2 regions of the Gottfriedia sp. OAE603 genome follow, and region 2 is predicted to be linked to the other one. Evidence: predicted binding sites of a transcription regulator. Region 2 holds the regulator's gene; the other holds the start of a gene.
The links. Region 2 encodes NrdR, which represses ribonucleotide reductase genes. Its sites were predicted from a motif close to AACACNATATATNGTGTT; they were not measured.
Positions count from the first base shown of each region.

Region 1: a site for NrdR is predicted at 11,490-11,507, ahead of nrdI (class Ib ribonucleoside-diphosphate reductase assembly flavoprotein NrdI). Genes of this name have one in related genera too.

Region 1 covers NZ_JBEUNN010000001.1:1,225,455-1,242,318, reverse strand. The annotation lists gene ABID96_RS06160 (ComEC/Rec2 family competence protein) at 1-799, opposite strand, end outside; gene ABID96_RS06155 (HAD family hydrolase) at 920-1,747, opposite strand; gene ABID96_RS06150 (hypothetical protein) at 1,758-2,495, opposite strand; gene deoD (purine-nucleoside phosphorylase) at 3,016-3,723, shown strand; gene ABID96_RS06140 (disulfide oxidoreductase) at 3,866-4,279, shown strand; gene ABID96_RS06135 (DUF72 domain-containing protein) at 4,348-5,196, opposite strand; gene ABID96_RS06130 (two-component system sensor histidine kinase NtrB) at 5,323-6,546, shown strand; gene ABID96_RS06125 (YvrJ family protein) at 6,672-6,809, opposite strand; gene ABID96_RS06120 (quinone oxidoreductase family protein) at 6,859-7,827, opposite strand; gene nrdF (class 1b ribonucleoside-diphosphate reductase subunit beta) at 7,849-8,817, opposite strand; gene nrdE (class 1b ribonucleoside-diphosphate reductase subunit alpha) at 8,968-11,052, opposite strand; gene nrdI (class Ib ribonucleoside-diphosphate reductase assembly flavoprotein NrdI) at 11,039-11,398, opposite strand; gene ABID96_RS06100 (hypothetical protein) at 11,754-11,948, opposite strand; gene ABID96_RS06095 (hypothetical protein) at 12,026-12,334, opposite strand; gene ABID96_RS06090 (YkvS family protein) at 12,513-12,698, shown strand; gene ABID96_RS06085 (DUF6254 family protein) at 13,049-13,159, opposite strand; gene ABID96_RS06080 (efflux RND transporter permease subunit) at 13,353-16,427, shown strand; gene ABID96_RS06075 (M3 family oligoendopeptidase) at 16,563-16,864, opposite strand, start outside.
Region 2 covers NZ_JBEUNN010000001.1:3,243,436-3,260,299, reverse strand. The annotation lists gene mdh (malate dehydrogenase) at 1-573, shown strand, start outside; gene ABID96_RS16645 (MaoC/PaaZ C-terminal domain-containing protein) at 727-1,197, shown strand; gene ABID96_RS16640 (winged helix-turn-helix domain-containing protein) at 1,624-2,340, shown strand; gene pnpS (two-component system histidine kinase PnpS) at 2,333-4,081, shown strand; gene ABID96_RS16630 (DUF4177 domain-containing protein) at 4,298-4,471, shown strand; gene polA (DNA polymerase I) at 4,738-7,371, shown strand; gene mutM (DNA-formamidopyrimidine glycosylase) at 7,392-8,225, shown strand; gene ytaF (sporulation membrane protein YtaF) at 8,284-8,934, shown strand; gene coaE (dephospho-CoA kinase) at 9,015-9,608, shown strand; gene ABID96_RS16605 (glyceraldehyde-3-phosphate dehydrogenase) at 9,710-10,735, shown strand; gene speD (adenosylmethionine decarboxylase) at 11,068-11,454, shown strand; gene nrdR (transcriptional regulator NrdR) at 11,787-12,257, shown strand; gene ABID96_RS16590 (replication initiation and membrane attachment family protein) at 12,294-13,715, shown strand; gene dnaI (primosomal protein DnaI) at 13,728-14,669, shown strand; gene ytxC (sporulation protein YtxC) at 14,775-15,608, shown strand; ribosomal protein L20 leader region at 15,743-15,868, shown strand; gene infC (translation initiation factor IF-3) at 15,945-16,448, shown strand; gene rpmI (50S ribosomal protein L35) at 16,472-16,672, shown strand; gene rplT (50S ribosomal protein L20) at 16,714-16,864, shown strand, end outside.

The DNA.
Region 1 (16,864 bases), 2.0 Mb from region 2:
CAAATTGTTTAATCCCTAAATGCCTTAATCGTTTCATGACAGATCGGTGAGGATGTCCGAATATGTTGAATTTATCATACGAAAGAATTGCTACAGATGGGTTTACTGCAAATAGAAATGATTCTGACGTTGACGTACGAGAACCATGATGTGGAATTTTTAGTACCTGTGCATCAATATTTTCATTTTTGATTAATCGTTTCTCGGCCTTACTTTCAATATCACCTGTTAATAAAATTGAAATTTCTTCATAAGCCACTTTTAAAACAATTGAACTATCATTATTTGTTCTAGATGGTTTTCCACTATTTAATACAGTCATATCGATATTAGGATCTAACTCTATTTTGTCATTTGTTTTTGCGATTTGTATTGGAATATTTTTTTGAAAAGCTTCCTTCTTATATAGATAATACGAATGTGAATTATACTTTTTTCCACTATCTAAGATCGCTTTAATTTTTATTTGATTCATTACTTTTAACAAGCCACCAATATGGTCAATATCAGGGTGTGTACTGATTAACAAATCAATTCTGTCAATATGTAGTTTTTTCAATTTTTTTATGACTGCATTCCCATGTTCAACATCTCCACCATCAATCAGCACTGTTTTTCCATTAGGTAGATTCATAAAAATACTATCACCTTGACCTACATCAAAAAAATAGACTAGTAAAGGATGAGTAATATATCCATAATTCACTGACCTAGCATCAATTTTTTCTCCACCTAAAAAAGTTGTAAAAAGGACTAATAGACAGAGCAGTAGAGAATATCGTTTCTTTTTCATGTCCATTTCACTTCCTCCTACTATTATTTTCTCTTTGTAAAAACAAAAGTATGTATAATGCTAATAACAATTTATTAAATTTTCCTTGAAACTAAATCAATAAAAACAAAAAAACGCTGCAATCGATCACAGCGTTTTAAATATGTCTTCTAACCGATTAACAACTAATAATGTCTCACTAAATTGCTCAAACGGCTGATTTGAAATATAGATTCCATGCATCCCTAGCTTTAAAGCTGGTGAAATTTCATTCATAAAGTTATCTCCAATCGAAACAACTTCATGTGGCATTACATTATATTCTTTTAAGATATTTTTCAGATGTTTCTCTGTTTCTAATGGTTTTTTCCCATCCGTAATTTCTAAATCAAAAAGATCTGTTAAACCTAGAAGTTTCAGTAATCTTGTAACATCCTCTCGATCCGAATTTGTTAACAACACTAAATGCTTTTCATGTTTAACTGATTGCAAGGCTTCTTTTAAACCTTTTATATAAGGTATAACAAATTCACTTGTAGCCATATATTCTTTTGTTCGATCATAACAATGATACACATCTCTTGCACCGTAATGGTAACTAGTTACAAGTGGTAGCCACCATCCATCACCAACAGGAATAAATGGTAAATTAAAAAGATTTTGTTCATCATAATTTTTCGGTAATTTCTCTCTTGATACTAGTTGTCCGTCCCATGTATGTACTTGAATCGGCTTCATCGTGATTGGATCAAGTGTAATAATATAATCCAATTCTGAATCATATACCTTTCCTATTGTTAATGCATGGTCCATGTCTTTTATTTTTTGATAATCCTTCAGAAAAAGATCCCTTTTATTTTCACTTATTTCTTTTGATAAAAGATTTGCGTAGTAATCATAATGATCTGTTCCATCATATAGGGTTCCATCTAAATCAAATACAAAAACTTTAGAATTGTTAAGTATGTTGTGCATCATTGACTCCTTAATTTACTTTGTCTTTTACATCTATTATATAATGAAAGTACTCTTTTTTATTGTTTAGTTCAAATTCATAAAATAATACATACATCCCTTCTGTCGGGAAGGTTAATTCATATTTTAGCTTAGTCTTTTTAGAAGTGTTTGTTAGAGATTTAAAAAATGAGCCATCTTCACTTACAACATAAATTTGATGATTTTTTAATCTAGGATGATGACTTTTAAACTGATTAAAATGAAAGGTGAGGACATTATTCTTTTTTGTTTGTAACGAGTTAAACAGTAATGTAACATGATATTTTGGTTGTTTCATCGTTAAAATTGAAGTTGGGTATAGCTCTAAATCAACTTCTTTATCGTCTTGAAATATCTTCGAACCAATTGTTTGTTCATTTAAGTAAGCACTAATATAATATGTTGATTTTTTTTTAAAAGGATACTTAAATGCAAAACGATTATTCCCTTTATAAACAGGCTCGATAATTTTATATGTATCAAGATGATCTGAGCTAATATAAAGTTTGATTTTCTCACGCTGTGCTATACTCATTGACTTAGCATAAATTTTTACTTCCTGTGAATCCTTTCCGACACCTAAATCCCATTTTACTTTTTGTACAAGTATTTCACTCGTTTTACTATTACCGTTAGATAAACGACTATTACCTTTCAATAAACTATTACCTAAAATTAAGAAAACTAATATACCTACGCATAAAGTTGCTATATATCTAAATTTCATTTCTTATTCTCCTTTATATATAGAACTAACATATTTTACATATTAGACTTGGACAATTTCATGATTTTTAGGTTGGAAAGTTTTAAAAGTAATCTGATATTTTGTTTTCATAAACCATGCTTTCTTACCAAATAGATTTGTTTTTTCAATTTTGAAGGATGTTTCTAATATGGTTTTGATTGTTCAATCTATCAATTTTATCTTGGTTTCATCTGAACTCGGTTCCCTTTAGAAGTTTCATATTCACTCGCTAAATATGCGCTACTTATTGAAAATCGACTTTTTTTTGTAACCTCTTTCATTATTTTGTTTCTTATGTAATAATAAAACTTTCCCATAAATTATCTAAACTGGATTATTTTGTTTTTCATATATTCTATACTTAATAAGTACTACGTGATCTATCTTTTTTCCTTTAAGTATCAGTTCAATTGAGAATGTTTTTTATTTGAAATGTAAAAACTAAATAAGTGTGAGTGCAGATAGTTTATCTATTTTAGATTTTTTAGGAGGTTTTACAATGAGTGTACATATTGGAGCAGAACAAGGCGCAATAGCCGACAAAATATTATTACCCGGAGATCCTTTACGAGCTAAATATATTGCAGAAACGTTTTTAGAAGACGTTACTTGCTATAATGAAGTTCGTGGAATGCTTGGGTTTACTGGTACATATAAAGGTGAACGAATCTCAGTACAAGGTACTGGAATGGGGATCCCTTCAATTGGTATTTACGTTAACGAGTTAATTAATAGTTACGGCGTAAAAAAATTAATTCGAGTAGGTACGTGCGGTGCAATTCAAAAAGACGTTAAAGTTCGTGACGTTATTATTGCAATGACAACATGTACGGATTCTAATATGAATCGTCTAACATTCCCTGGTTTTGACTATGCACCATGTGCTAGCTTCGATCTGTTAAAGAAGGCATATGATGGTGCAGTAAATCAAGGTTTAAACGTTAGAGTTGGTAATGTATTAACAGCAGATGTTTTCTATAGAGAAAACATGGATATGGTACAAAAATTAGGAGATTATGGTGTATTAGCAGTAGAAATGGAAACGACTGCATTATACACAATTGCTGCCAAATATAATGTTGATGCATTAACGGTATTAACTGTAAGTGACCATATCTTTACTGGTGAAGAAACTTCAGCACAGGAAAGACAAACAACGTTTAATGATATGATCAAAATCGCTTTAGACGCTGCAATCGCTAAATAAAAATGAACAAAAAAAGCCTGGACATGAATTCCAGGTTTTTTTATTCATTTAATGAAGCTTTTATATGTTGTTTTATTCCACATTTTTCATAAACGATTGTACAATGATAGTACTAACAATTTTAATATTAGGAAGGTAGTTTATGAAAAAAAATCAATCAATCTTATTTTTTACTTGGGTTGTGAGTATTATAGCAACACTAGGTAGTTTATCATTTTCAATTATTAATCACTGGACCCCTTGTTCTTTATGTTGGTATCAACGTATTTTCATGTATCCTATTGTTTTTATCATCGGAATTGCGTTTTATAAAAATAAAGTAAGGGACATTGTTTATATCTTGCCATTATCAGTGATAGGTATGTTTATTTCGATTTATCATATCCTAATCCAAAAAGTACCTGCTATGAAAGAATCTGCCACACAATGTGGACCGGTTCCTTGTACTGGTGATTACTTAAATTTATTTGGTTTTATAACGATTCCTATGTTAGCCTTTGTTGCATTCTTACTGATTAACATAAGTGCTATTTATTTATTACGTAAATCAAATTAAACTTAACTTTTGTCTTTGTATTTTTAAATCCAAAAAGTAAAAATCCTATAGAAATTAGCCAATTAAAATTAAAACAATTCAAGCTGCTCGGTTGAGGATGGACCAAATTCAATACCAAGCAGCTTCATTAATTCCTTCGCATTATCAGCTGCATCTCCACCTGAGTTATTATTAAATAGAATACATATTTCTTTCGTATGTTTTGATAAAATTTCCAGTTTATCGACCCACTCACTGAGTTCTTCTCGATTATATCGATATAAATATCTAACCTCACGCCAGTTCTCTTGTCCATTATGATTCCATCCGTGAACATTTCTTCCGTGAAATCGAATTAATGTTAGCTCTTTGTTTGTTGGGTGTAAAACAGTTGGTATACTTCCCATTCCAGATTGAGGTTCATCACAAATTGAATGGATCCACCCCTCTTCACTCATAAAGGATAGTGTTTGGTCAGCATATTGTGGAAAGAACCAAGATTGATTCCTAAATTCCAATATTGCTGGGACAGATGTTAGCTCATTTTTAATTGTTCTTAAAAATTCCACGTTTTCCTTTTTACAATTAAACCAAGGTGGAAATTGAAAGAGGACACCCTTTAGTTTATTGTTTTCAATTAAAGGTTGAATTGAATCAAGAAAAGGCTTTAATAATTTTATTTGTTCTTCCTTTGAATAATTCTGTCTAGCGTGTCCAGTAATTCCACCGTATGCTTTAACGACAAATGAAAAATCAGCCGTTGTATGATTCACCCACTTTTGATAATTTGATTGTGGCATAATACTATAATAGGATGAATCGATCTCTACTATTGGAAAGTGATTGCAGTATTGTCGGAGTTTTTTTGATGAATGGATACGTTCAGGGTACAAACTTTCATGATCGCCCCATCCAGTTACGCCAATTTTAATTTCCATAAACCGCTCCCATAAAACATTTTTTATTATATAATTATTACTAATATCAATAAAAATAAACAGAATTATTTGATATAATTATGTTTAGTATAAACTTATTTTAGTAGAAATAGGAGTATAGTGTAAATGAATACGGACACCGTAAATGATCTAAAAGCTAAAGTTGCTAAATTAGAGGAAAAAGTAAAGATTTATGAAAAGATTATTTCTTCGATTACACCAGGTTCATTTTTTTCAGAAAATTATTTAAATTTAATTAATAAACATTCATTATCATTCAATAGAACTGAATTTCAAGATGAAATTACTACTACCTTTTCTTCATTCATGTTAAAAAATAAAGAAATTCTTCAAACAATCTTTGATGCCATCCCACATCATATTCTATTTATAGATCCCAAGGGCATCATTCAGTTTTATAATGAACAATGTGCCAGAGACTTTAAAGTAAATATTGATGAATACGTAGGTAAACATATAAGAGAATTACTAAGAATTGAAGATAAGGAAATTGCACTTCTTAACACGCTTTATTCAGGAAAAGAAATTTATCATCACGAGATTTTAAATAAAAACTATGGAATCGTGAATACAAGGATTATTCGTGATATGAATAATCAAATTGAAAGTGTTATTGGTATATTTCATTTTTTAAATGATGCTAGAGATTCCGAGAAACTAGCCATTTCTGGTAGAATAGCCGCTGGTATTGCCCATGAGGTACGTAACCCACTTACGACTGTTAGAGGATATCTTCAATTTGTTCAAGATGAAGCACCCGAGAGAATCAAACAATTATTTAATGACCTATTAATCCCTGAATTAGATCGTGCAAACGGCATCATTACAGACTTTTTATCGATCACGAAAAATGCCCCTTATAAGCCTGAACCAGTTTGTTTAAACGATTTTCTCTTAAACTATATAAAACAATTGTTTTTTAGTGAAACGGTCATCAATAATGTTGATATAAGGTATAACCTCTCTGAAGAATTACATAAATATAAAGTTTTCTTTGATAGAAATCAACTTGTTCAAGTCTTTCTTAACCTTTTCCATAATTCATTGGACGCTAAGAAAGACGGAAATCTACTCATTACAATTGAAACTCATGTGATTGATGATGAAATAGTGATTATTTTTAAAGATAATGGTTGTGGTATACCTAGGACTGTTTTACCATTTATATTTGATGCTTTCTATTCTACAAAGGATGAGGGTACTGGACTAGGATTATCACTTACAAAAAAATTAATACAAAATCACGGCGGATTTATAACTGCTGCTAGTAGTTGTAATGGAACAGAATTTACGATTTCTTTACCAATTAATCATGACAATAAAAAATAGCATCTCTTGATGCTATTTTTTTCTTTTTTTATATATGGTCTGTTAAAAAAGATAGTTGAATACCGTAAAGCCTAAATATAAAAAAAACCATTCTGCAACAGCAAAATGGCTAATGTTATTCTTTATTAATGATACATTTGATTTGGTAATTCCTTTATGGATAAAATCACATGATCTAGTTTTTGTTCTATACGATATAGTAAATAAAGTGTAACTCCAATTGGAAATCCAACTTCTTTTATCATACTGATCCAAAGCTCCATTTTTTTCTCCCCCTTTATCTTACATATAAGAGGAAAATAAAAAATTTCTTTAAACAGTTAAAATGATTTTACCAGTTGATTTACGACTTTCTAACAATTCATGAGCAAGCTTCCCATCTTTTAATGAGAAAATAGTTGGGGATTGAACATTTATTTGTTTCGTTGCAATCCAATTAAACAATTCTTTACTTCTATTTATTCTTTCTTCTTTCGAAACAAGAACATTCCATAAATCTCCACCTGTTAATGTTTTTGAAGTATCCATTAACATTCTAGGATCAATATGAACTGGGTCTCCACCGGCCATTCCATAAAAAACAACTGTTCCGTGAACTTTTGTTGCTTCAAAACTATTCATAATGGTCGAACCAACAGATTCATATACTACGTCTACACCGTTTTTCTTTTTCGTTAATCCTTTAGTTAATGAAACCCAATCTTCGTTATATAATAGTACTTCACTAGCACCAATAGAAAGTGCTTTTTCTTTTTTTTCATTTGAAGAAGTTAATCCGATAACCTCTCCACCTTTTAATCTAATCATCTGAGTAAGTAATTGACCTACACCACCTGCAACTGCATGAACAAGTGCAGTATCACCTGGTTTAATTTGATAACTGTCATTGACTAAGTAATGTGCAGTTAAACCTTGAAGCATAACAGATGCTGCAATTTCAAAACTAATTTCATCAGGGATTGGTACAATATGCGTTTCTTTCGCTGCAACATATTCTGCATTTGCATAAGGTACATCAGCAAAAGCTACTCGATCACCTACTTTATATCCCGTTACTGAAGATCCAATTTCAGAAATAATACCAGAACCTTCATAACCTAAAATATAAGGTGGATTCCCTGCTAAATGATAATTTCCTTTACGACGATAGATATCTGCAAAATTAACTCCAACAGCTTTCATTTGAATACATACTTCATCATCTGAAATCGTTGGTTTAGCGATTTCCTCATACGTTAATACATCTGACGAACCAAACTCTCTAAAAACTAATGCCTTCATATTTCATACTTCCCAACATGTTTAAAATTCAAAAATAAAATCCTCATCTGTCAATTTTTCCACTGTAACTGCTTTTACATACCCGTTTCCTTTTACAGAGAAGAAATCATGATTCTTTGTATCAGTTTTTAGTCCATTTAAGACAATAGGATTAATATCTTCTTCATCAAAATATCCTTCGAATCCTAAATTCATTAATGCCTTATTTGCATTGTAACGAATAAATTTATTTACTTCGTCAACTAAACCGATAGATTCATAAATTTCTGCGGTATATTGCAATTCAATATCATATAACTGAACTAATAATGACATGGTTTCTTTATATAGTCGAGCTTTTTGTTCATCTGAAAATTCATCATAAATTTGTTGTGCAAGTATACCTACAAATACGCCGTGAATACTTTCATCACGTAGAATCAGGTTAATTATCTCACCACTTGCCGTCATTTTTCCTTGGCCAGCTAAGTATAACGGATAGAAAAATCCACTATAGAATAAGTAACTCTCTAAAAATACACTAGCTACCATTGCCATATATAATTCTTCTGAAGATACGTCGCGCTTTAATAAATTTAAATAATATGAAGAAATCAACTCAGATTTTTTCGTTAGGATTGGATGTTCATCGATCCATTTAAAAAGGTGATCAATTTCATCTTCAGTTGCAAGCGTTGTAAAAATATGTGAATAACTTTTCGCATGGACTTCTTCCATTGCACCCATAAATGCTAGTACACTTTTCGCTTGTAAATTTTTCAAGTGTACTAAAATAAGTGGCATCCCTTCTCCACCTTGTTTTGTATCTAATAAAGTTAATCCACCCAACACTTTTATAAACGTATCTTGCTCGTCCTTTGTAAGTGTATTCCATGTATTCTTATCTGACGAAACAACAATCTCTTCTTCAGTCCAAAATTGTGATAAATTTTGCTTCCAAAATACTAAACTAAAATCATCTTCTTTTTTATTCCAGTTTACAGCTTTCATCTAAAATGACCCCCTACTCACTAAAGAAAGCCCGAATATATAGATGTAGTATCAATAACATTCTCTATATACGAGCTTCCCAAAGACTTACTCATTAAATTTTCATATCATCGTTATATTTTCTATACATTTTGTGCTTTTTAGTATTGATTAGACTGAACAGCTAATACACTCTTCCACACTCAATTTTCTTGTACGCGTATAATATAAGCTTTTCAAGCCTTTTTTATTAGCATAGATATAATATCTTGCTAGTTCTCGGGTTGAAATATCACTATTTACATATAATATAGAGCTGATTCCTTGATCAATATGTTGTTGGATTTCAGCAATTAGATCAATTAATTTGTATTGATTAATATCGTAAGCCGACTTGTAATACCAGAAGCTTTTTTGTGATAAATAAGGCATTGGATAATAAGTTGTTGAATTTGCATATGTTCTAGATTCAATTACATTTACAATTGGCATAACTGAAGAAGTAGCGTTTTGAATGTAGCTAATTGATTGTGTAGGAGCTATTGCTAAGCGGTAGCTGTTGTATAAACCATATGCTTGTACTTGCTTACTTAATGTAACCCAATCAAATTCATTCGGAATATAAATTCCATTAAATAATTCTTTTACTTTTTCTGTTTTCGGTTCAAAAGATTGTATTTTGTACTTTTCAAAATAAGTACCTTTTGCATATTCACTTTTATTAAAGTCTTTAAATGTTTTTCCAGTTTCTTTTGCAATAAACATACTCTTTTCTATTGAGTAATAGTTCATCATCATAAAGAATGTACGTGCAAAATCCTTTGCTTCTTCACTTTCATAAGCAATTCCATTCTTTGCAAAGTAACCATGTAAATTCATTGCACCTAAACCAACAGAATGAAGTTCATCATTTGCTTTTTTAACAGTAGGTGCATTTTCAATTTCAGTCATATCAGATACAGCCGTTAATGCTTCAATTCCAACATGAACTGATTCTCTAATTGCTTTATTTTCCATTACATTCACAATATTTAATGAACCTAAATTACAGTTAACATCACGATTGATTACATCCTCTGATCCATAATTGTTGATCTCAGATGTTTCTTGTAATTGAAAAATCTCAGTACACAGATTTGACATTTTTATTTCGCCAATATCTTTTAAAGCATGCTGGTTGTTCGCGTTTGTTTTATACATTAAGTATGGATAACCAGATTCAAGTTGAATTGCCGCAATCTTAACTAATAAATCACGAGCTGATAAATCAAGTTTTTTCTTTTTAATTTTATCATTATTTAGAAGTTCATCGTATTTTTCATCAATATCAATATCATCTAAATGCATGCCGTATTCCTTGTAAACCGTATAAGGTGCAAATACATAGAATGGCTCATTTTTTTCTGCAAGTTCAAAGAATTTATTTGGAACAATTAATCCAATCGATAAAGATTGAATTCGACTTTTCTCATCGGCGTTAATTTTTTTCGTATCAAGAAACTCAATTACGTCCCAGTGGAAAATATTTAAATATGTTGCACCAGCACCTTTACGTTGGCCAAGCTGGTTTGCATATGAGAATGAATCTTCTAATAGCTTCATTACAGGAACAACACCACTTGCAGCGTTATCAATTTCTTTGATTTGTTCTCCACGTGCTCTAAGCTTAGATAAATTCAGTGCAACGCCACCGCCAATTTTAGAAAGCTGCATTGCTGTATTAATTTGAAAACCAATTGAGTTTAAACTATCATCCATTTCAAGTAAGAAACATGAAACCATTTCACCTCTTCTACTTCTACCAGCATTCAAGAATGTCGGAGTAGCAGGTTGATAGTTTTGTTGAATCATCATTTTCGCCAAATTTAATGCTTTATCAATATTGCCTCGTCCTAAATAAAGAGCAACGATCGCAATTCGATCTTCATATCCTTCTAAATAAAACTTTCCATCGTTTGTTTTTAATGCATAGTCCTTAAAGAATTTAGATGCTGCCATATATGATTGGAAAGTAAATCCAGCTTGATAAACTAGTTCATACATTCTTTCAATCTCAGTAAGGGAGTATTCTAATTCTACCTGATAATAATAGTTTTCTTGAGTCATATACTGTAAGCGTTCTTTAACAGAAGAGAATTGAATTTTTCTATCTTCTACTTCTTTTAGGAAACAAAGTAACGCTTCTTTATCTTTTTCAAGATCAAAAAAACCATCCTTTTTAATTGTTAATTCATTATTCAGCTCAATATGTCTCAAGCTTTTCCACTCCCTCAAGAAAATATTGTATATCACGACTTGTCCCTGACATTTCGAATTTTGACAAGACCGGTACGTTATATGTTTTGGCGATTTTATCTGCACTGGCTGCAAACATATCTCCCCAGTTTCGATTGCCACTTGCACTTACTGCTCTTAGATAATTTGAATTTTTCTCCAAAAAATGATGTACATTATCTGGAACACTTCCAAATCCAGTAGTGTAGGTTACAAGAATATAAGGTTCTTCGATTTTTAGTCCATCTTTTATTTGAATTGACGGCATTCTAATTTTATTGACAAAACGCTTAACATTGCCAGTCATTGAACTGTAAACTATCACCATAGGATCACCTCATTTTATATGTAAGAATATTTTATGAATATTTAAAAATCTCATGTTATATACCTACATATTGTATTACCTTTTTAGAACAAACACAATATATAGTTTCCTAAATGTGAAAATAAACATTTCGACAATCTCACTCAGAATGAAACAATAAGAGAAATTTAACAAATTATGGAGAAGAGTGCAATAAAGTGTAAAACGATTTTTTTGTCAATTGAGCCATACCGAGAAACATAAAAAAAATACCCATAAACGCCTTGCAAAACAAGAAAAAAGTCAAAAAAACTTTTTTTTTTTGCAATAGGTTTCTTGAGTACTTCTTAAAAAGTTATATATTTTTAAATATTTGTTAACTTCTAGCTTCTTCTATATATGTATAAATTACATCGCCACCATGCTGAGCAATTCCTCGGAAGTGTTTAAAGTCCTCTCGATTCACAATAATTTGTCTAAATGTTAAAAAATCTTCTTTTTTGATCAATATTTGTGCAATTTCACCGTTTTTAAGTTGTTCAATACCATTCAGCATTTCATTTTGTTCCATATTCTCACCCTTTAATAATAGATCTTACTGTTATAATGCTTCCATCTAACATTATCAAAGATATTACTATATGAAAACTAAATTGTTACATCTAAAACTTTCTCTGTGACAAATACATTTGAATCTTCATTCTTAAGTAGAATGACTTCAATTTCTCCATCAATTATGACTAAAAATGCTTTTGGTATTAATTCCAATCCAGTACCAAGACATTCAAATTGAGCTTTTGCATGTCCCTCACCTAGTAGAACGACCATTTCAAAAACTGGAATGACAATGATCTGATCAAAAAATAAAATAGGATCACCAATCAAAGTATTACTGCCAACAAATTCTTTTATTTCTTCTTCTAAATCATACTGTAAATCTTCAATCCATTTCTTCAAGAAAGTAACCTCCAAAAAGTGCTACATCCATTTTTTACCCTTCTTGTAATTTTTAAACATATTTTTGAATTTAAATTGACTAAATTGTAAAAAATATTCAATTTTCTCTTTACCTTTAAACCGTTTTCATGCATTATAGAAGGTGTAAAATGAAAACTTTTTATTAGGAGATACGCTCATGAAAATTGCAGAAGCTGGAAATATCATTGAGTTTAAACAAGGGTTAAAAGGAAGAGTTCAAAAAGTGAATAAAAATTCTGTCATAGTAGACATATCGATAATGGAAAACTTTAGAGATTTAGAAATGGAACCGCTTACAGTTGTTAACCATAAAAATTATAAAATTGTAAGAACCGCAGAATAATTGTTCAATAGATGACGTTTAACAAGCGCATTTCGTGGTCGGAGTAACATTTTAATTTAATAATAAATAGTCAGTTACTACCTCTTGTTGAGATTAATAAACTAAACAGATTATAAATTGTATGTTTTGTTGTATTTTAGAGAATAACAAAATAATAGAAACCGTACTTACATACTTCTACATTTTTTTGAATTTTGTAAAATAATAAGCGTTTCAAATCATCCTTAAGTCCCGTGTGCATCACGGGACTTTTTTTTATGATTACATTTGTTAATGTGAGTAAATTGGATAAATATTTCAGATTTGGACATAAAACCAAAACTAAAAAAATTGAAAGGAGCAATATTATATTATTTAGTTTCTTTGTCCAATTCTTTAAAAGATTTTACTTTCTCATGTGGTTGTTGGTTCGTTTTTCTTTCATTCCAAAAACGTTCTTTTTCACTTTTAGATTTTGTCATCATTCCACCCCCTTAAGTAATTTCGTTTTTTATCCTTTCACAAAATTGTAGATTATATGTAATCTTTCATTTTTACATATTTTAGACAAAATTCACATGTAAAAAATAGCATTTGAAATTTGGTGAACTTCAAAAATTCATTTTGTTAATGACGATTGATTTATTCACCTCAATTTAGAAAGGAAGGTATTGAATGAACTTTTTAACAAAGTTTAGTTTAAAAAATTCAGTAGCTGTTTTTATTATTTCATTTTTATTAATATTTGGTGGGTTGTACTCTTATTCAAAATTAAAGGTTGAGGAGCTTCCAGATATTGAATTTCCGGCTATTTCTGTTCAAGTAGTATACCCTGGAACAGCACCAGAGGATGTAAATGAACAAATTACGACGAAACTTGAAACTTCTTTTAAATCAATTGAGGGTATTAAAACTTTATCAAGCTCGTCATTTGAAAGTGTTTCTGTCATTAATTTAGAATTTCCATTTAATACAGACATGGATAAAGTGGAACAACAAATTAATTCAACTCTTAAGGAAGCTGGCCTACCTGAAAATGTAACATCAAAAGTTGATCGTTTTTCATTCGGCTCCTTCCCAATCTATTATCTTTCAGTATTTTCAAAAGAAGGTTCAAATATTGAAAAGGTTTTAGATGAGGAAATTGTTCCTGCATTAAACAAAATCGAAGGTGTAAACAGTGTCTCTATTGGTGGGGGAAAATCGACTTCCCTATCTATTGAATTAGATAAAGAAAAAATCGCAAAATTAGGGCTCTCTTTATCAACCGTTAAAGACCAGATTAACGCAAAATTCCTTTCATTCCCTGCTGGAAAAATTACTGATGGTGATATTAAAGTTCCTATTCGAATTGAGGAAAAACTTGATACCATTCAAAAATTGAAAGATCTAGAACTACAAATTACATCCTTTGGCACAACTCCTAATGAATCACAAACAGTACAACCAAAAGTTTTATTAAGTGATGTAGCTAAGATTGAATCGATTACTTCTCAAGATGAACTAATTAGATATAACGAAAAAGATTCGATTTCTATGGCGATTACTAAAAAACAAGATGCAAATACAGTAGCAGTAGCAGATAAAGTGATAAACGTACTCAATAAGTATAAGAAAGAAGTTTCTTATAAAGTAGGTTATAGCTCTGCAGAAGGTGTAAAACAATCTGTTGAATCACTTGTAAAGGAAGGCTTGCTAGGTGCAGTATTTGCTTCGATTGCAGTGTTATTATTTTTACGAAATGTCCGAGCAACTTTTATCGCAATTATTTCGATTCCATTATCATTATTAATTACATCAATCTTCTTACTAGAATTGGATATTACTTTAAATATTATGACGCTAGGTGGGATGGCAGTTGCCGTTGGGCGCGTAGTTGATGATAGCATTGTTGTCATAGAGAACATCTTCCGTCGTATTCGAAAATCAAAAGAAGGCATGTCAAATGAATTAATTCTTTCTTCAACAAAAGAAATTCTAAAAGCAATCACGTCTTCAACCATTACGACAATCGTTGTATTTTTACCACTTGGAGTAGTTGGCGGTTTTACTAGCAAAATCTTCTTACCATTTGCCTTAACGATCGTCTTTTCATTACTGGCTTCTTTATTGGTTTCCATTACAATTGTGCCAATTCTTGCTCGTTATTCATTTAAGAAAGTACCACCTGAGGAAAAAGAGGAAAAGCTTCAAATTTGGTATGGCAAATTAATTGAAAAGTCATTAAACCGTAAATGGATTGTAATTGTTTTAGCGATTGTATTACTTCTTGGTTCATTTTCATTAGTTGGCAGACTTGGATTTACATTTATCCCTAATGAAGCATCTAGAGCGATTATTGCACAATTAGAGTTACCTTCTTCGACTTCAATTGAAAAAACAAATGATGTTTCTTTAAAATTAGAAAAAATGTTTTTAGAAATGGATGAAGTAAAAGAAATCTCTACTGGGGTTGGTAGTCGTGACTTTATGACAGGATTAAAGACTGAAAATAAAGCAAGTTACTTTATTAACCTGAAAGACAGTGCAGATGTAGATACTTTTATTAAAGAAACTAAAAGTAAAATGGAAGAAGTAGCTACATCAGAAGTAAAAGGCGCAAAAGTTGGATTACAGGAAAATTCATCAAGTGGTCCTCCTTCCAATAATAATGTTGATATAAACTTGTATTCAAATAACTTAGTAGCTCTTCAAGAAAGTGCAAAAAAAGTTGAAGAATACATGAAAGACAATGATGATTTAAAATATGTAACAAATAATTTCTCAGAAAAACAAAAACAAGTTATTGTTTCCATTGATGAAGAGAAAGTTTCAAAAAATGGAATCTCATCAGGTTACATTTTAGGGTTGGTAGCTGATCAAACAAATCCTATCAGTTTAGGCACTTTAAAAATTGATGGTAAAGACCAAAATGTTCAGATTACTTATAATAAAGAATTACAATCTATTGAAGATATTAAAAAGATTACTCTTTTCGGTAAACTTGGACCAGTTAAACTATCTGATGTTGCAGATGTTAAATCAGTCGAAACTTATTCTACGATTCAAAAATTAGATGGCAAGGTATATGCGAAGGTTTCTGCTCAAATTAAAGGGAAGGATATCGCAAAAGTAACAAATGATGTTGTAAATGGTGTAAAAAAAGAAATCGACCTACCATCTGATGTATCACTTAAAGGTGGTGGCGGAAGCGACGATACAATGCAAACCTTTAAAGATTTAGGGGTTGCTATGGGTGTAGCGATCGGATTAGTTTATTTAACAATGTTAATTGCTTTCGGTAAGGCTAGAATTCCATTTATCATTCTCTCTGCTCTTGTATTTGTTCCGATTGGATCATTTGTTGCGCTATTTATTGCAGGCGAGCCATTGTCTATCAGTGTAATGATAGGATTATTAATGTTAATTGGAATCGTTACTACAAATGCAATTGTATTAGTTGATCGCATTGGTCAAAATATTGATCAAAAGCAATTACCACTCCGTGAAGCGATCATTGAAGGTGGTAAAACACGTCTTCGTCCGATATTAATGACGGCATTTGCAACAATTGCTGCATTATTACCTTTAGCACTGACAACATCAACAGGTACTTTAATCTCAAAAGGATTAGCCATTACAGTTATAGGTGGATTAACATCATCTACCTTATTAACGTTAGTATTTATCCCAGTAGTATATGAATTATTCTTCTCACGAAAAAAGAAGAATAAAGTTAAAAAAGATAAATCGACAATTGTTAACGGGTAAAGGTCAATAGAAAGTAAAATGGTTTGTAATGTTAGCCAATTTAATGAAAACGAAGTATAGGGCACCTGTACCCTTACTTTCTCTTTTTTCATAATAAAAAACTCCGATTCAAAAGAGCGAATCGGAGTTTTCTTATTATAGGTTATGATCATTAACCCCATCTAACCATTTTTTGACCGGTGCTAATGTTTTTTCGATACTTCCTTCATTAAAAGGTGATTCTAGTTTTGCTTCACTTACTAGACCTAAAAATGATTTACTGCCTCCTAATTGACATAAGCCAACATAGTCAGACCACGCTGCATCACGATCTTCATGCATTTTATTCCAGAATTGCAATGCACAAATTTGAGCTAATGTATAATCAATATAATAGAAAGGTGATTGGTAAATGTGACCTTGTCTTTGCCATAGGCCACCTTTTTCTAAATAGCTAT
Region 2 (16,864 bases):
TTAACGAACCCTGTTGATGCAATGACATATACAGTATTCAAAGAATCTGGTTTCCCAAAACATCGCGTTATTGGACAATCAGGTGTACTTGATACAGCTCGATTCAGAACTTTCGTTGCACAAGAATTAAACTTATCTGTTAAAGATATATCTGGTTTTGTTCTTGGGGGACATGGTGATGAAATGGTACCACTAGTGCGTTTCTCTTATGCAGGTGGGATTCCATTAGAAAACTTAATACCAAAAGAACGTTTAGATGCTATTGTTGAACGTACTCGTAAGGGTGGCGGAGAAATCGTTAACCTATTAGGAAACGGTAGTGCATACTATGCACCAGCTGCTTCATTAGTAGAAATGGTTGAAGCAATCCTTAAAGATCAACGCCGTGTATTACCAACTATTGCTTACTTAGAAGGTGAGTATGGATATAAAGGTATCTACTTAGGTGTTCCAACAATCATCGGTGGAAACGGTATTGAGCAAATTATTGAATTAGATTTAACGGCTGATGAAAAAGCAGCATTAGATCGTTCAGTTGAAGCAGTAAAAAACGTTATGAACGTTTTAGCTTAATAGTGACGAAAAGGCTTGGTGTAAAACCAAGCCTTTTTATTATTTATAAATATAAAAATAAAGTAGATTTATTGGGTAAAATGTAAATAAAAGAAGGATTATCGACTTCGTTTATAGAATTTTTAAAATATTAAGATAAACAGGGGGTTCAATATGTTAACAAAAAGAGCAAAAATCGGACGAAAACTTGAAGAATTATCAATTGGTGAAAAGTTAATTGTTACAGAACACATAGAAGAAAAACATATTTATTTATACCTCGCATTAACTGGAGATACAAACCCTTTATATACAGAATATAATTATGCATCACAAACAAAATTCCAGAAACCGATTGTACCTGGTGTTTTAATTAGTGGGATGGTATCAGCTGCAGTGACAAAACACTTACCTGGTCCTGGTAGCCATGAAATAAAAAAAGAAATGGAATATCATCATCATTTACACCATAATGAAACTATTTCAATTCATTTCGAAGTAGTTGATATTGATTTGAAGAATAAAGAAGTATCATTAAATGTAAGCGTTTTAAATAAATCGCAACTTAAAATTGCATCAGGTAATATTACAGTTATTCCACCAACAGTAGAGCAATCCAATAGTCTTTTATACGATAATTTTTAAGAAGAATGTTATACGACATTCTTTTTTTATTTTTTTTTTAGGCTCTGTTAAAAAGAATGTTGTTTTCCGTTTCAGGATGCTCGCTTTCCATGGGGCGAGAGCGGAGCCTACTGGGTCCACACGATGTGGATCATGTATGCGTTACAACAGGACGTCGTGTTTTTAGCATGCCTACCTTACTTGTGAGGGGTCTGACCCTATCCGCTATTCTCATAGAAGTCTCGCATCTTCCACTCCAATGAATGTCTTTTAATATTCTATATATCATATAGAGTGTTGGCTAAAACAATCAATAAATTTTTCACTACTAGGGAAAATAAAGAATAAGTATTTAAATTTACGTAATACAGAATTTTTAGTATGATTAAAAAAGATATAGAGATAATGTGGATGAAGGTTTTCTAAAAAAGCCTGGAGGAATATGTAATGAACAATAAAATTCTTGTAGTAGACGATGAAGAACATATCTTAACTTTAATTAAATTCAACTTAGAACAAGCTGGATTTCAAGTTGTTACAGCAATCGATGGTGATGAAGCATTGCAAAAAGCAACAGATGAAAAACCAGAATTAATAGTGTTAGATTTAATGTTACCTAAAAAAGATGGTATGGAAGTATGTAAAGAATTACGTCTACAAAGAAATACAACACCGATTTTAATGGTTACAGCAAAAGACGATGAATTTGATAAAGTTTTAGGCTTAGAACTAGGTGCTGATGACTATATGACTAAACCATTTAGCCCTAGGGAAGTTGTAGCAAGAGTTAAAGCGATTTTAAGAAGAAGTAAGATTACTGAAACTCCAGTAGTAACGAATGATGAAACTGATACATTAATTATTGCAGATTTGAAAATATTACCAGAATACTATGAAGCTTATTTCCAAGGACAAATTTTAGAATTAACTCCTAAGGAATTTGAGCTGTTATTATATTTAACGAAAAATAAAGGTAGAGTTTTAACAAGAGACCAGTTATTAAGTGCGGTTTGGAACTATGATTTTGCAGGAGATACTCGAATTGTAGACGTTCATATTAGTCATTTAAGAGAAAAAATTGAGCAAGATTCGAAAAAACCACAATACATTAAAACAATTAGAGGATTAGGTTATAAACTAGAGGAACCGAGATTCAATGAGTAAACTGAATCAGAAATTGCTTTATGGTTTATCAAGTATTATCATCGTTATTTTAATGATCCTAGGAGTAATCCTTGGTCAGACTTTTAAGTCATTCTATCTGACAAGCTATGACCAAAGAATCGAAAAAGAGACTAATTTAATCGCTTCTTTTATTGAATCTACTCCAAATGAAATTACTGTAAAAACGATGAACAGTATTTCAGAAGACTTGAATATTGAAGTTTTTATATATGATGATCAAAGTCACTTAGTAGCAAAATCTAATAATGAACTCAAATTATCAAACAGTACGCTAACATCCTTCTTTAAAAATTTGGATAAAAATAATGAGGCCATCAAACTAAAACATGAGGATGATAGTGAAAAATTCTACGGTAAAAAAGTAGTAAACAAGGATGGGGATACGCGGTACCTACTAATTGATTACTCGATTAAATCAATAAATGAAGTTTATCGTAGTATATGGATCTTATTAATTTCTTTATTAGGTTTTGTACTAATGACAATTATTGTACTAGTCATTCGATATTCTCATCAATTTTCTAAACCAATTGATGACATTACACAAGTCGCAATTGAGTTATCTAAAGGGAATTATAAAGCTAGAACATTTACCGAAAGTAATGAAACTACAACAATGTTGAGTCAATCAATGAATATATTGGCAAAAAATCTCCAAGAAATGACGACTCAACAAGAAATGCAGCAAGATCGGTTAAATACACTTATCCATAATATTGGTAGTAGTGTTGTACTCATAAATAGTAGGGGACATGTAAATCTAATTAATAAAACTTATAAAGAAATATTTAAAGTTGATTCTAGAAGTATCATTGGTGAATTGTATTACGATGCATTTAAGCATAAAGAAATCGTTGAAATTGTTGAAGAAATTTTTCTAAAGGAAGTAAAAGTAAGGAAGCAAATCATTTTACCACTTTCAATTGAAAGAAAACACTTTGAAGTTTACGGGGCACCAATCATCGGTATTAACCATGAGTGGAAAGGGATCGTGTTAGTTTTCCATGATATTAGCGAATTGAAAAAACTTGAACAGGTACGTAAGGATTTCTTTGCGAATGTATCTCATGAGCTTAAAACACCAATTACATCAATTAAAGGGTTTACTGAGACTTTACTTGATGGTGCAATGGAGAATGAAGAGCTGTGTAAAAATTTCTTATCAATTATTTTGACTGAAAGTGATCGAATGCAATCATTAATTCAAGATTTATTAGATCTTTCAAAAATTGAACAACAGAATTTTAAATTAGATAGAAATGATGTATCTGTAAAACTCATTATTGAAGAAGTTCAGCAGATGCTAATTCAAAAAGCCGAAGAAAAAGATATTGATTTTGCACTATATTTAAAAACTCCGTTAGTTGTAAATGCAGATGCACTGCGATTAAAACAAGTTTTTATTAATCTAATTGATAATGCAATCCATTATACTCCAAATGGTGGTAAAGTTTTTATAACAGCTTCAGAAACGAATGAGCAAATTGTTGTACGTGTAAATGATACTGGAGTTGGAATTGGTAAAGAAGAAATATCTCGTATTTTTGAACGTTTTTATCGAGTTGATAAAGCGAGAAGTAGAAACTCTGGAGGAACGGGGTTAGGCCTTGCAATCGTAAAGCATCTTGTTGAAGCTCACAAAGGAAAAATTGAAGTAGAAAGCAAGTTAGGCCATGGTACATCATTTATTGTAACGCTGAAAAAACATATTATTTTGTAACAATTTACAAGGATTTTACAGTAGATTTAATTATCGTTAATATAAAATTGTTATAGTAATGATGAAAACCCCTTCATCCAAGGAGTTAGAATGAAACCGAGAGCAGACACTGCTCTCGGGATTTTTTGTTTACTTTATTTTTCATTTTTTGTTAATATTACTTTCCTTAAATTTGGGGAAATTATGATTATAAGAACAGAGTGTGGAGGGTTGCCAATGTACGAATATGAATTTGTAAAAGTTAACACTAAATCCTCAAACCGTCATTATTATGATGTAGTTGGTAATTACGCAAAAAGTGGTTGGCGATTGCATCAAGTATTAAATAATCAAAAAGTACAAGAAGGCGCATGTGTTGAATTGATTTTTGAAAGAGAACTACACGATTAATTAAGAGGAAGTTCTAAGATTTTATTTCTTAAAAGAAGTACACTCCTTTGGTGATATGATTCTTTAAGAAAATAAGATTCCTTAGACTACCTCTTTTTCATTTGTGAATAGTTCATGGTAAAATATAGATAAAATGAAAAGAGCAGGAAAAGAAGGAATTCGCGCAGTAAGAGTAGATAAATGCGAGTTAATAAGCGTAACCCTAAATCATTATTTATGATGTAGAAAACGCCTTACTCATTTCTTAGTGATATGGAGGATTTATTTTGAAAAAGAAACTAATACTGATTGATGGAAATAGTATTGCATATAGGGCCTTTTTTGCTTTACCACTTTTGAGTAACGATAAAGGTGTACATACGAATGCAATTTATGGTTTTACAATGATGTTAATGAAAATTCTTGAAGATGAAAAACCAAGTCATATGCTTGTAGCTTTTGACGCCGGAAAAACAACTTTTAGACATAGCACGTTTAAAGAATATAAGGGTGGAAGACAGAAAACGCCACCTGAATTAAGTGAGCAATTTCCATTGGTGCGACAGTTATTAGATACGTATGGAATTGCACGCTATGAATTAGAAAATTACGAGGCTGATGATATTATAGGTACCTTGGCTCAGCAAGCTTCAAAAGAAGACTATGAAGTAAAAGTCATTTCTGGAGATCGAGATTTATTACAACTTGTCGATGAGCAAGTTACAGTAAGTATGACGAAAAAAGGGATTACAGAGGTTGAAGAGTTTACGCCTGCAGCCATTTTAGAAAAATATGAACTGACACCAGAGCAAATTGTTGATATGAAAGGATTAATGGGCGATAAGTCTGATAATATTCCTGGCGTTCCTGGAATTGGTGAAAAAACGGCGATTAAACTTCTAAAACAATTTAAAACTGTTGAAGGTGTTTATGAAAACATTGATGAAGTAAGTGGTGCAAAATTACTTCAAAATTTAAGTGAAAACAAAGAACAAGCATTAATGAGTAAAGAATTAGCTACAATTAATACAGATTCACCAATAGAATTAACGGTTAATGATACACTGCGACCAGACGCTGAAATGGACAAGGTGGCAGAATTTTTTAAATCACTTGGATTTACATCATTGCTTACAAAATTAGGTGTATCGCTCGAAAATGAACCAACAGAGGAATTAGAAGAAATAAAGTTTGAGGTTCTTGAAACAATTAGTGAAGATCACTTAAGCAATGATTCTAGCTTAATTGTTGAAATGGTTGGTGAGAACTATCATACTGAGGTAATTCAAGGATTTGGTTTATCAAATGAAAAAGGTCATTTCTTTATCCCGACAACTGTTGGTTTAGAGTCTGATATTTTTAAAACATGGCTAGAGGATGAACGAGCGAAGAAAAATGTTTATGATGCTAAAGGAGCGTATGTGGCTTTAAAATGGAAAGATATCCATTTAAAAGGTGTTGATTTTGATCCACTACTTGCTTCCTATATTAATGATCCAGCTCAGTCAAATAAAGAATTCTCTGATTTGATTAATGGAAAAATAAATTTTTCAATTCAAACAGCTGAGTCAATTTACGGTAAAGGGGCTAAACAAGCACAGCCTGCTAAAGAATTATTAGCAGATTATGTTGTTCGAAAAACAATCGCTATTAGTAAGTTGAAGGAATCTCTTGAAGAATCGCTACGTAAAAATAGTCAATATGAGCTTCTAACAGAATTAGAGCTACCTTTAACGTTTATCCTTGGAGATATGGAATTTGAAGGAGTGACTGTTCAAGAAGAAACACTTAAGAAGATGGGCACTGAATTGGCAAGTAAATTAAAAGAACTTGAAGAGAAAATTTATGAACTTGCTGGTGAAAAGTTTAATATTAACTCTCCGAAACAATTAGGTGTTATTATATTTGAAAAACTTCAGCTGCCTTCAGGTAAAAAAACGAAAACAGGTTATTCAACTTCAGCTGATGTACTTGAAAAATTAGAATCTGAACATGAAATTATTAGGATGATTTTACATTTTAGACAAGTGGGTAAATTGAATTCTACTTATGTTGAAGGCTTATTAAAGGTGATTAATGCAGCTGATTCCAAGGTTCATACACGATTCAATCAAGTATTAGCACAAACTGGTCGATTAAGTTCAATTGATCCAAACCTTCAAAATATACCGATTCGTTTGGAAGAAGGAAGAAAAATTAGAAAAGCATTTGTTGCTTCAAAGAAAGACTGGGTCATTTTTGCAGCGGATTATTCTCAAATCGAATTAAGGGTTCTTGCACATATTGCACAAGATGAAAACCTAATGGAAGCATTTAAAAATGATTTTGATGTTCATACAAAAACGGCTATGGATGTATTTCATGTAAACGAGGACGAAGTAACTAGTAATATGAGAAGACAAGCGAAAGCAGTAAACTTCGGAATAGTTTATGGAATAAGTGATTATGGTTTATCTCAAGGGCTTGGTATTACACGTAAAGAAGCTTCTATCTTTATTGAAAAATATTTTGCTAGTTACCCTAAAGTCAAAGATTATATGTCAGATATCATTCAAAAAGCTAAATTAGATGGGTTTGTTAGTACGATTTTAAATAGACGTCGTTACATTCCTGAAATCACAAGCTCAAACTTTAATGTTCGAGGTTTCGCTGAACGAACTGCAATGAACACACCTATTCAAGGAAGTGCAGCGGATATTATTAAAAAAGCGATGATTTTATTAGATGAGCGCTTAAAATCTGAAAAGCTTCAAGCTAAATTAATTCTACAAGTACACGATGAATTAATTTTAGAAGCGCCAAAAGAAGAATTAGCTATTTTAGAAAAACTAGTACCAGAAGTTATGGAACATGCTGTTGAGTTAGTTGTTCCCCTAAAAGTCGATTACAACTCTGGTGAATCATGGTTTGAAGCAAAATAAATAGAATGGAAGTAATGTAAATGCCAGAACTACCTGAAGTTGAAACGGTAAGAAGAACATTATTTGATTTAGTCGTTGGAAAGACGATTTCTTCAGTAATTGTTTCATGGGAAAATATCATTAAACAACCTAAGGATATTGAAGAATTTCAGTTATTATTGCAAGGACAAACTGTTGAGGATATTCATCGCCGAGGAAAATTTCTTTTATTTCAGCTAAAGGATTTTACTCTTGTTTCACACCTTAGAATGGAAGGGAAGTATCGCGTCTTTCCAGCAGATGAGCCTGTAGCAGCACATACTCATGTGAGGTTTTTATTTGATGATGATACAGAGCTTCGTTATCAAGATGTGCGTAAATTCGGTACTATGCATTTATTTGTAAAAGGTGAAGAACAATTCCAGCCACCTTTAGCTAAGCTTGGCCCAGAGCCTTTTTCAGATGAATTTAACGCTGAGTATTTGAAGACGAAAATTGGACAGTCAAATAGAAAAATAAAAGTAGTCTTACTGGATCAGGAGTTAGTAGTTGGTCTAGGGAATATTTATGTTGACGAAGTTTTATTTAGAGCCGGTATTCATCCAGAAACGATTGCATCAGCATTGAAGCCAAAACAGATTAAAGAACTTGCAAGGATCATCACTGAAACATTGCAGGAAGCTGTTGATCTAGGTGGGAGTACGATTCGATCTTATGTTAATTCTCAAGGGAAAATTGGTACTTTCCAGGAGATAATTAAAGTTTATGGTCGTAAAGGTTTAGAATGTGTAACTTGTGGTCAACCAATTGAAAAAATAACAGTAGGCGGAAGAGGGACTTCGTATTGTCCAATCTGTCAGCCTAAAAAAAATTAACATACGGTTCCTCTCTTTCATACTATAACGTGAGTACGAAAGAGAGGAGCCTATTTTTATGGTAAATATGCTATCATTAATTCTACTAGCATGTGCATTAAGCCTAGATAGCTGTAGTGTTGGTTTCACTTATGGACTTAGAAAAGTTAAGATCCCTATGAAATCAATTATCACAATTGCAATTTGTTCAGGGATCATTTTAATGACCTCAATGGGGATTGGCCATGCGGTTACTAATTTTTTCTCCCCAATCATAGCGAAAAGAATTGGTGGATTTGTACTAGTTTGTATAGGCTTATGGGTTTTATATCAATTTTACCGATCAAATAAAGGGTCAAATTCAGTTATTGAGGAAAAAATTGATTCTGAAGATACAATTATCAATTTCGAAATTGAAGTGCTCGGAATTGTTGTCAAAATACTCAAAAAGCCTACAGCGGCAGACTTAGACCGTTCTGGTAGTATTAATGGATTAGAAGCGATGTTATTAGGCTTTGCACTATCACTTGATGCGTTTGGAGCTGGTATTGGAGCATCGATGCTTGGATTTTCACCATTATTAACAGCAGCCGTAACATCAACTGCCAGTGCGCTATTTTTATTGTTTGGTATGAAATTAGGTAATGTTCTATCACAAAATAGTTGGCTACAGAAATTAACTTTTTTACCAGGTGTATTCTTGATTTTACTAGGATTAATGAAAATGTAATGAGTTCAATCTGTTAGAGTGTACCCGAATGGAGTTTCTTCCATTTGGTACCTCTATAACTTTGTGAGGAGAAGATATAAATGGGAAAAGTTTTTGGTTTAACTGGCAGTATTGCTAGTGGAAAAAGTACAGTTTCAAATTTTTTAAAGGAATGTAACATACCAATTGTCGATGCAGACATCATTGCAAAAGAAGTGGTTGAAATTGGACAACCTGCCTATATGAAAATTATTGAGGCATTCGGTCCGGAGATCGTCCTACAAAATGGAGAGATTAATCGCCCTCTACTTGGTAGCATTATTTTTAATGACAAAGAAAAGCGCTTACAATTAAATTCCATTGTACATCCAGAAGTAAGACGAGTTATGTTAGAGCAAACCAATACATATTTAGCAAACGGCGAGTCTCTTGTCATAATGGACATACCACTATTATATGAAAGTAATTTAGTACATTTCGTTGAAAAAGTTATTGTCGTTACAGTAAATGAAGAAACACAGTTAAGTAGATTAATGAATCGAAATCAATTAACAAGAGCAGAAGCAATCAGTAGAATTTCATCTCAAATACCTGTTAAAGAAAAAGAAGCAAGAGCAGATTTTGTGATCGATAATAATGGAAATCTAGATGAGACAAAAAAACAGGTAATGGATTTATTAAAAAAAATAAAATAATTTATAGAAATAATGTAAATAGTTTAACCAAAATCTGCGTTATGTGTTATACTAATTAAGGGGATATAATAAATCAGTATAACTTAATTGGGGGTTTACTTATGGTAAATGTAGCAATAAATGGATTTGGTCGAATTGGACGCATGGTTTTCCGTCAAGCAATTAAAAATGCAGATTATAACATCGTTGCGATAAATGCTAGCTATCCAGCTGAAACTTTAGCGCATTTAATTAAATACGACACTGTTCATGGGAAATTTGACGGTGAGGTTATAGCGAACACAGATCACTTACTTGTTGATGGAAAACGTGTTGACCTAATTAGTGAGAGAAATCCAGAGTTACTTCCATGGAACGAACTAAATGTAGATATCGTGATCGAAGCAACTGGGAAATTTAATGACGCAGAAAAAGCAAAAATGCACTTAACTGCAGGAGCTCAAAAAGTTATCCTAACTGCACCAGGTAAAAATGAAGATATAACTGTTGTAATTGGTGTAAACGATGAAAAATTAGACTTAGAACAACACAATGTGATTTCAAATGCTTCATGTACTACGAACTGTTTAGCGCCAGTTGTCAAAGTATTAGATGAGCAATTTGGAGTTGTAAATGGATTAATGACGACAGTTCACTCATTTACAAATGATCAAAAAAATATAGATAATCCACATAAGGATTTACGTAGAGCTCGTGCTTGTAGCCAGTCAATCATTCCAACAACAACTGGAGCAGCTAAAGCACTTTCAAAAGTATTACCTCATTTAGATGGAAAATTACATGGTATGGCATTACGTGTACCTACACCAAACGTATCACTTGTAGATTTAGTTGTTGATTTAAAAAGAGAAGTAACAGTAGAAGAAATAAATGAAGTATTTGAAACTGCTTCTAAAGGTTCAATGCACGGAATCATTGAATTCTGTAATGAACCATTAGTATCAATTGATTTTAACAGTAATACACATTCTGCAATCATTGATTCACTTTCAACAATGGTAATTGGTGGTACAAAAGTGAAAGTACTAGCTTGGTATGATAATGAGTGGGGTTATTCTAGACGTGTAGTTGACTTAGTGTCAATTGTTGCTTCTAAAATTTCTAAACTTGAACCAGTTCAAAATTAAGAAACGTAATTTCACAAACTAATGTAAGCGAATACAAAAGACTAGCTGATTTAATGTCGGCTAGTCTTTTCGAAGTTTGCAAGAATGCTTGGCACTCAAGCACATAGCTTGTTTTATACATATTTTTTTAACATTTAAACTAGTAAATTACAAAAAAATGAAATTTATCTTGCAATTCAAATTTAAAAAAAGTATACTAACTTTCGTGAACTTCTAAAAGTATAACTAACTACTTAAAGGGTTAGGACCTCTTTGGACTAACTTTCCCCCGTGGTAGTTGATCATACTTTTGCAATAGGAGTCATGTAAAATTATTTAAGGGGGAAATGAATATGGATACTATGGGTCGTCACGTCATTTCGGAATTATGGGGTTGTAACACAGAAAAATTAAATGATATGAAATTTATTGAGGAGACTTTTGTTGATGCTGCATTACGTTCTGGTGCAGAAATTCGTGAAGTTGCTTTTCACAAGTTCGCTCCTCATGGCGTTAGTGGTGTCGTAATCATTTCAGAATCACATTTAACTATTCACAGTTTTCCTGAGCATGGTTATGCAAGTATTGATGTTTACACTTGCGGTGATAGAATTGATCCAAATGTAGCTGCAAACTATATCGCTGAGGCTCTTGAAGCTGATACGCGTGAAAATGTTGAGCTACCTAGAGGAATGGGTCCCATTCAAGTTAATAAAGTAAAAGTTGTTAGTGGTAACTAAAAAAATGGAGAGAGGTGATTATTCACCTCTCTTTTTTCGTCTATAAAAATGGAGTGCGAAATATGTTCCCAAAGTTGTAGAGAAAATAGGGATTTGTCTTATGACTAGTCGCCTTCCACATTTCTTGGTGTCTAGTTCCGGCTCCTAGCTGCTCGAGGTCATAAGCCAAATCCCAATGAAAGTAAAAAGCACTTTCACTGGTATTTGTCTTATGCTTGTCGCAGCTGACCAGTCGCCTCCACATTTCTTGCTTTAGTTTATTTGAATTTTGTTATAGTATAGAGTTATAATAGTCTGTTTAACAAAACTGTGTTTGGAGTTGAAATGAAACGATGAGATGTCCAACATGTAATTATAATGGGACAAGAGTACTTGATAGCAGACCGGTAGATGAAGGTCGATCAATTAGAAGAAGACGTGAATGTGAAGAATGTCAGCATCGTTTTACTACCTTTGAACGAGTAGAAGATAATCCTATTTTAGTTGTGAAAAAAGAGGGAGCTCGTGAGGAGTTTAGTAAAGATAAGATGTTAAGAGGTCTTATTAAGGCATGTGAAAAACGCCCTGTATCATTATCTCAACTTGAAGGCATTATTAATAATATAGAAAAAGAATTAAAAAATAGTGGAACATCTGAAGTTCCAAGTGAAGTTTTAGGTGAAATGGTAATGGATCATTTATCTAAAGTTGATGAAGTTGCATATGTTCGATTTGCATCAGTTTATCGTCAATTCAAAGATATAAATGTATTCATTGATGAATTAAAAGATTTAATTAACAAAGAGCGAGGTAAGGACGATTAGTACTTCGCTCTTTTGATACAAGAAAGGATTGTTTGAATGTCTATTGAAAAGCAACATTGGATGGATGTTCTGCCTGCAGATCCATACACGGTATTGGCTGCAGGATATTTACATAATTTCCACAGACAGGTATTAACGATGTTGTATCAACCTATCATTGGTAGCCAGGCATTAAGCTTGTACATGACTTTATGGAGTGAATGTGAACAAACAGACCTCAATCCAAATAATTTAACACATCATTCTTTAATGCTTGGGATGAGAACAAATTTAAAGACAATTTATGAGCAAAGGTTAATGTTAGAGGGAATCGGTTTACTTAAAGTGTATGAAGGGTCTGAAGAAGGTACTAAGAAGTTACTTTATGAACTTCAATCTCCGCTTGATCCCCATTCTTTTTTTGAAGATCCTATATTAAATATCTTCCTTTTCAAAACGATCGGTAAAACTCAATATCAACGAGCGAAAAACTTTTTTAGTAGACAAGCGTTTTCCAAAGAGGGCTATCGTGATATTTCTAGTTCATTTGATTCCGTTTTTCAAACTGTTACAATGGAACAACTACATGAAATACAAAAAAATAATGAGATAACTCAAAGTGATACGCAGAATACTAGGTTGTTAAAAGAGCAACAACCTTTAAAAATTTCTGTCAAAATGGAAGAGTTTGATTATGATTTATTTTTAGATGGTTTATCTGATTCATTTGTTCCAAAACGTTCTTTTACTGCAGAAGTTAAAGAAACAATTTTAAAGCTAGCTTTTTTATATGGTATTAATCCAATTCAAATGAAAACGATTGTCATGCGTGCATTAAACGATGAGAATAAAATTAATACTGAATCACTTCGTTTAGAAGCGAGAGAATGGTATCAATTTCAACATCATGAAGCATTGCCTACGATTGTTGAGAAGGTTCAACCAATTCAGCATAGAGAGCTGAAAGCTGAACCAACTACACAGGAAGAAAAACTAATTCAATGCTTCGAAACAATCTCACCTCGCCAATATTTAAAAGAAATATCTGGTGGTGCAGAGCCAAGTGAGGCAGATTTAAAAATCATAGAAGAAATTATGATTGATCAAAAGTTACTTCCAGGGGTAGCAAATGTATTAATTGACTATGTAATGATACGTTTAGATAAAAAATTATCTAGAAATTATGTTATTAAAATCGCAAGCCACTGGGCAAGAAAAGGTGTAACAACAGTTAAGCAAGCGATGGATCTAGCTCGAAAAGAGTTTGAAGAGACAAGACAAGGGACAACTGTTGCTAAGGCCAGAACTGGTAATCGACGAAATAAAGCAATTCGTACAGAAATCGTCCCAGATTGGTTACAGCCAAATGCAGAAAGTGTAGCTCCGATTACTGCAGTGACAAATGATTCTTCAGTTGACGAAGAAAGAAAACGATTAGAAAAAGAACTTGAGATGTTCAAAAATAAGAAAAAACGTTAATGGGAGGACGAAATGGAACCAATTCAAAACGCATTCACTGCATTAATGAAAAATAAACAATTCCAAGATACATTTGAAAAAATGCGACATGAAGTCCGCAGTCACCCAAAAGTTGCACCATTTTTAATTCAAAATAAAAATGAAATTACAGATGATATGATTGATAAAAGCTTAAATAAGCTTTATGAGTATATAGGTCAAAGTGTTGAGTGTCATGATTGCCCTACATTTGAAGGGTGTAAAAATTTGGTTCAAGGTTATCATCCGCATCTAATCATACAAGGAAAAAGAATTGATGTTCAGTATGATCGATGTCCAAATGGCATAAAGAATGATCAACGTAAAAAGCATGAAGCTTTAATCAAGTGTCTGTATTTACCTAAAGATGTGCTACAAGCATCTATGTCAAATCTATCTTTAGATGATTCTGGACGTTTTGAGGCTATTTCAGCTGCAAGACAATTTATTATGGGTTATGAAAAAGGAAAAATGATGCAAGGGCTATATTTACACGGCCCATTCGGTGTAGGGAAAACATATATCCTTGGTGCAATCGCAAATGAATTAGCAGAAGAAGGAATTTCATCAATGCTTGTTTATTTACCTGAGTTTTTACGTGAATTAAAAAGCTCAATTAGTGAAGGTACTTTAGAAGAAAAAATAGAAGCTGTTAAAAAAGTTGAAGTATTGATGCTCGATGACATGGGGGCAGAACAAATGTCAAGTTGGGCTAGGGATGAGATATTAGGTACGATTCTTCAATATCGCATGCTAGAAAAATTACCGACATTTTTTACTTCAAATGCAGATATAACTCAGTTAGAACACCATCTGACATATTCACAGCGCGGAGAAGAAGAACGAGTAAAAGCAGCTCGCATTGTAGATCGTGTTAAATATTTAGCAAAGCCAATCAGTATTTCTGGTTCAAATCGTAGACATTTCACATCTTAAAAACAAAAATGCCGTAAAATCACGATTCAAAGTGATTTTACGGCATTTTTTAATTCTCTTCTTAATATATATAGGACTAGGTGGTGCTTGAAAGGGGGGAACAGGGTGATTGAAATTTTTTTCAATGAACCCATTGATGCAGCTTATGTCTACGACCGACTACAAAAACGCTTAAAAAATCAATCGAGACCATACTTTCTAAGAAAACACAAAATGAATACAATATTAATTACTTTTCCTCAAAATACTGAAGAATTAATAAAAAGTATATTAGTGCCAACGCTAGTACAATTTATTTTACTTCAAAAAGAAGATAAGTGGATTCAATCCATTTTACATACATCTTTTTTCTATGAGGAAGTTGAACAACAGCAAATCATTCCAATTGCACAGTCCTTATTACGAGGAACAAGAAGAAGTGTACCAAACCAAAAGAAAATACGTAAGAGCAAGCAATTGATTACTAACGCAATTATTCAATATGTAAAGGATGGAATAAGCTTTAGCTTTGATTCGTTCATTACATTCCGTTTAAAAGAGTATAATAAGCAGCTTGCTTATGTATGTGAAATCGCAATCGATGAATACAAATTAGAAAATGAATATCAAAACCTAATTGAAAATTTAAGACAACAAGTATTAAAATCAGATTCACTGATCCCTAATGTCCATATTGTATATGATGGAAAATTTAGTGTGTATGATCATTTACTATTACCAATTTCAAAAGAGTTATTAAAAGAGTATGGTAAAGGTGTTAAAAACAGAGAATACATTGATAATGAACTGATTGTACCATTAGCTGCAATCGCACCAAAAATAATTCATTTATACACTGCAACCGTAGATTTAGCATTAATTGTTACATTACAAAATATCTTTCAAGAACGGGTACACATACATACTTTACAAGACTTTACACAAGAAAAATCGAAATGAATTTTATGAAAATAAAAAAATGATTGTCATAAATAAGTTTCTTTGCTATAATAAATTTCGTTGCGAATAAAACATACGAATCTTGACAACATCTTGTCGCTATGTTATAGTAACGTAAGAAAAGAATACTTATTTGTTTGAAGTAGAAGCACCCGCTTCTCACCTGGATGACGCTGTAGGCTGTTGTCAGGTAACAGAATCATTATTACTTTGATACTGTCAGTGTGGGTGTATTTATATACCCACACTTTTTTATTGAGTTTGAGGTTTGCTTCAATGAAACAAATTAAGGTAATTCTTACAATACCCTGGAGGTGTTTTACTATTAGCAAAGACATGATGGTAAACGATGGAATTCGTGCTCGTGAAGTTCGATTAATTGGTCCTAACGGAGATCAACTTGGAATCAAGACAAAACAAGAGGCTCTTGAGTTAGCTTCAAACGTTAACCTTGATTTAGTAATGGTTGCACCAACGGCTAAACCGCCTGTATGTCGTATTATGGACTACGGTAAGTTCCGTTTCGAGCAACAAAAGAAAGACAAAGAGAGCCGTAAAAACCAAAAAATTATTAGCATGAAAGAAGTTCGTTTAAGTCCAACAATTGATGAACATGACTTTAACACAAAGCTTCGTAATGCAATTAAGTTCTTAGAAAAAGGCGATAAAGTAAAAGCGTCTATTCGATTTAAAGGACGCGCTATTACGCATAAGGAAATTGGACAACGAGTACTTGACCGTTTCTCAACTGCTTGTGCAGAAGTTGCAACTGTTGAGTCACACCCAAAAATGGATGGTCGTAGTATGTTCTTAGTCTTAGCACCTAAAAACGAAAAGTAATTTATTTGAGGAGGAAACACGATATGCCTAAAATGAAAACTCACCGTGGTTCAGCAAAACGTTTTAAAAAGACTGGATCTGGTAAATTAAAACGTGGTCGTGCATACACAAGCCACTTATTCGCTAATAAATCTACTAAAGCAAAACGTAAATTACGTAAAGCTTCATTAGTAAGCAAAGGCGATTTCAAACGTATTCGCTTCATGCTTACAAACATGAAATAAGAATGATAACGGATTAGATAGATATCTAGGAGGGAAATAATATGCCAAGAGTTAAAGGCGGTACAGTTACACGCGCTCGTCGTAAAAAGGTTATTAAATTAGCAAAAGGTTATTACGGTTCAAAACATACATTATTCAAAGTTGCAAACCAACAAGTGATGAAATCACTTATGTATGCATACCGTGACCGTC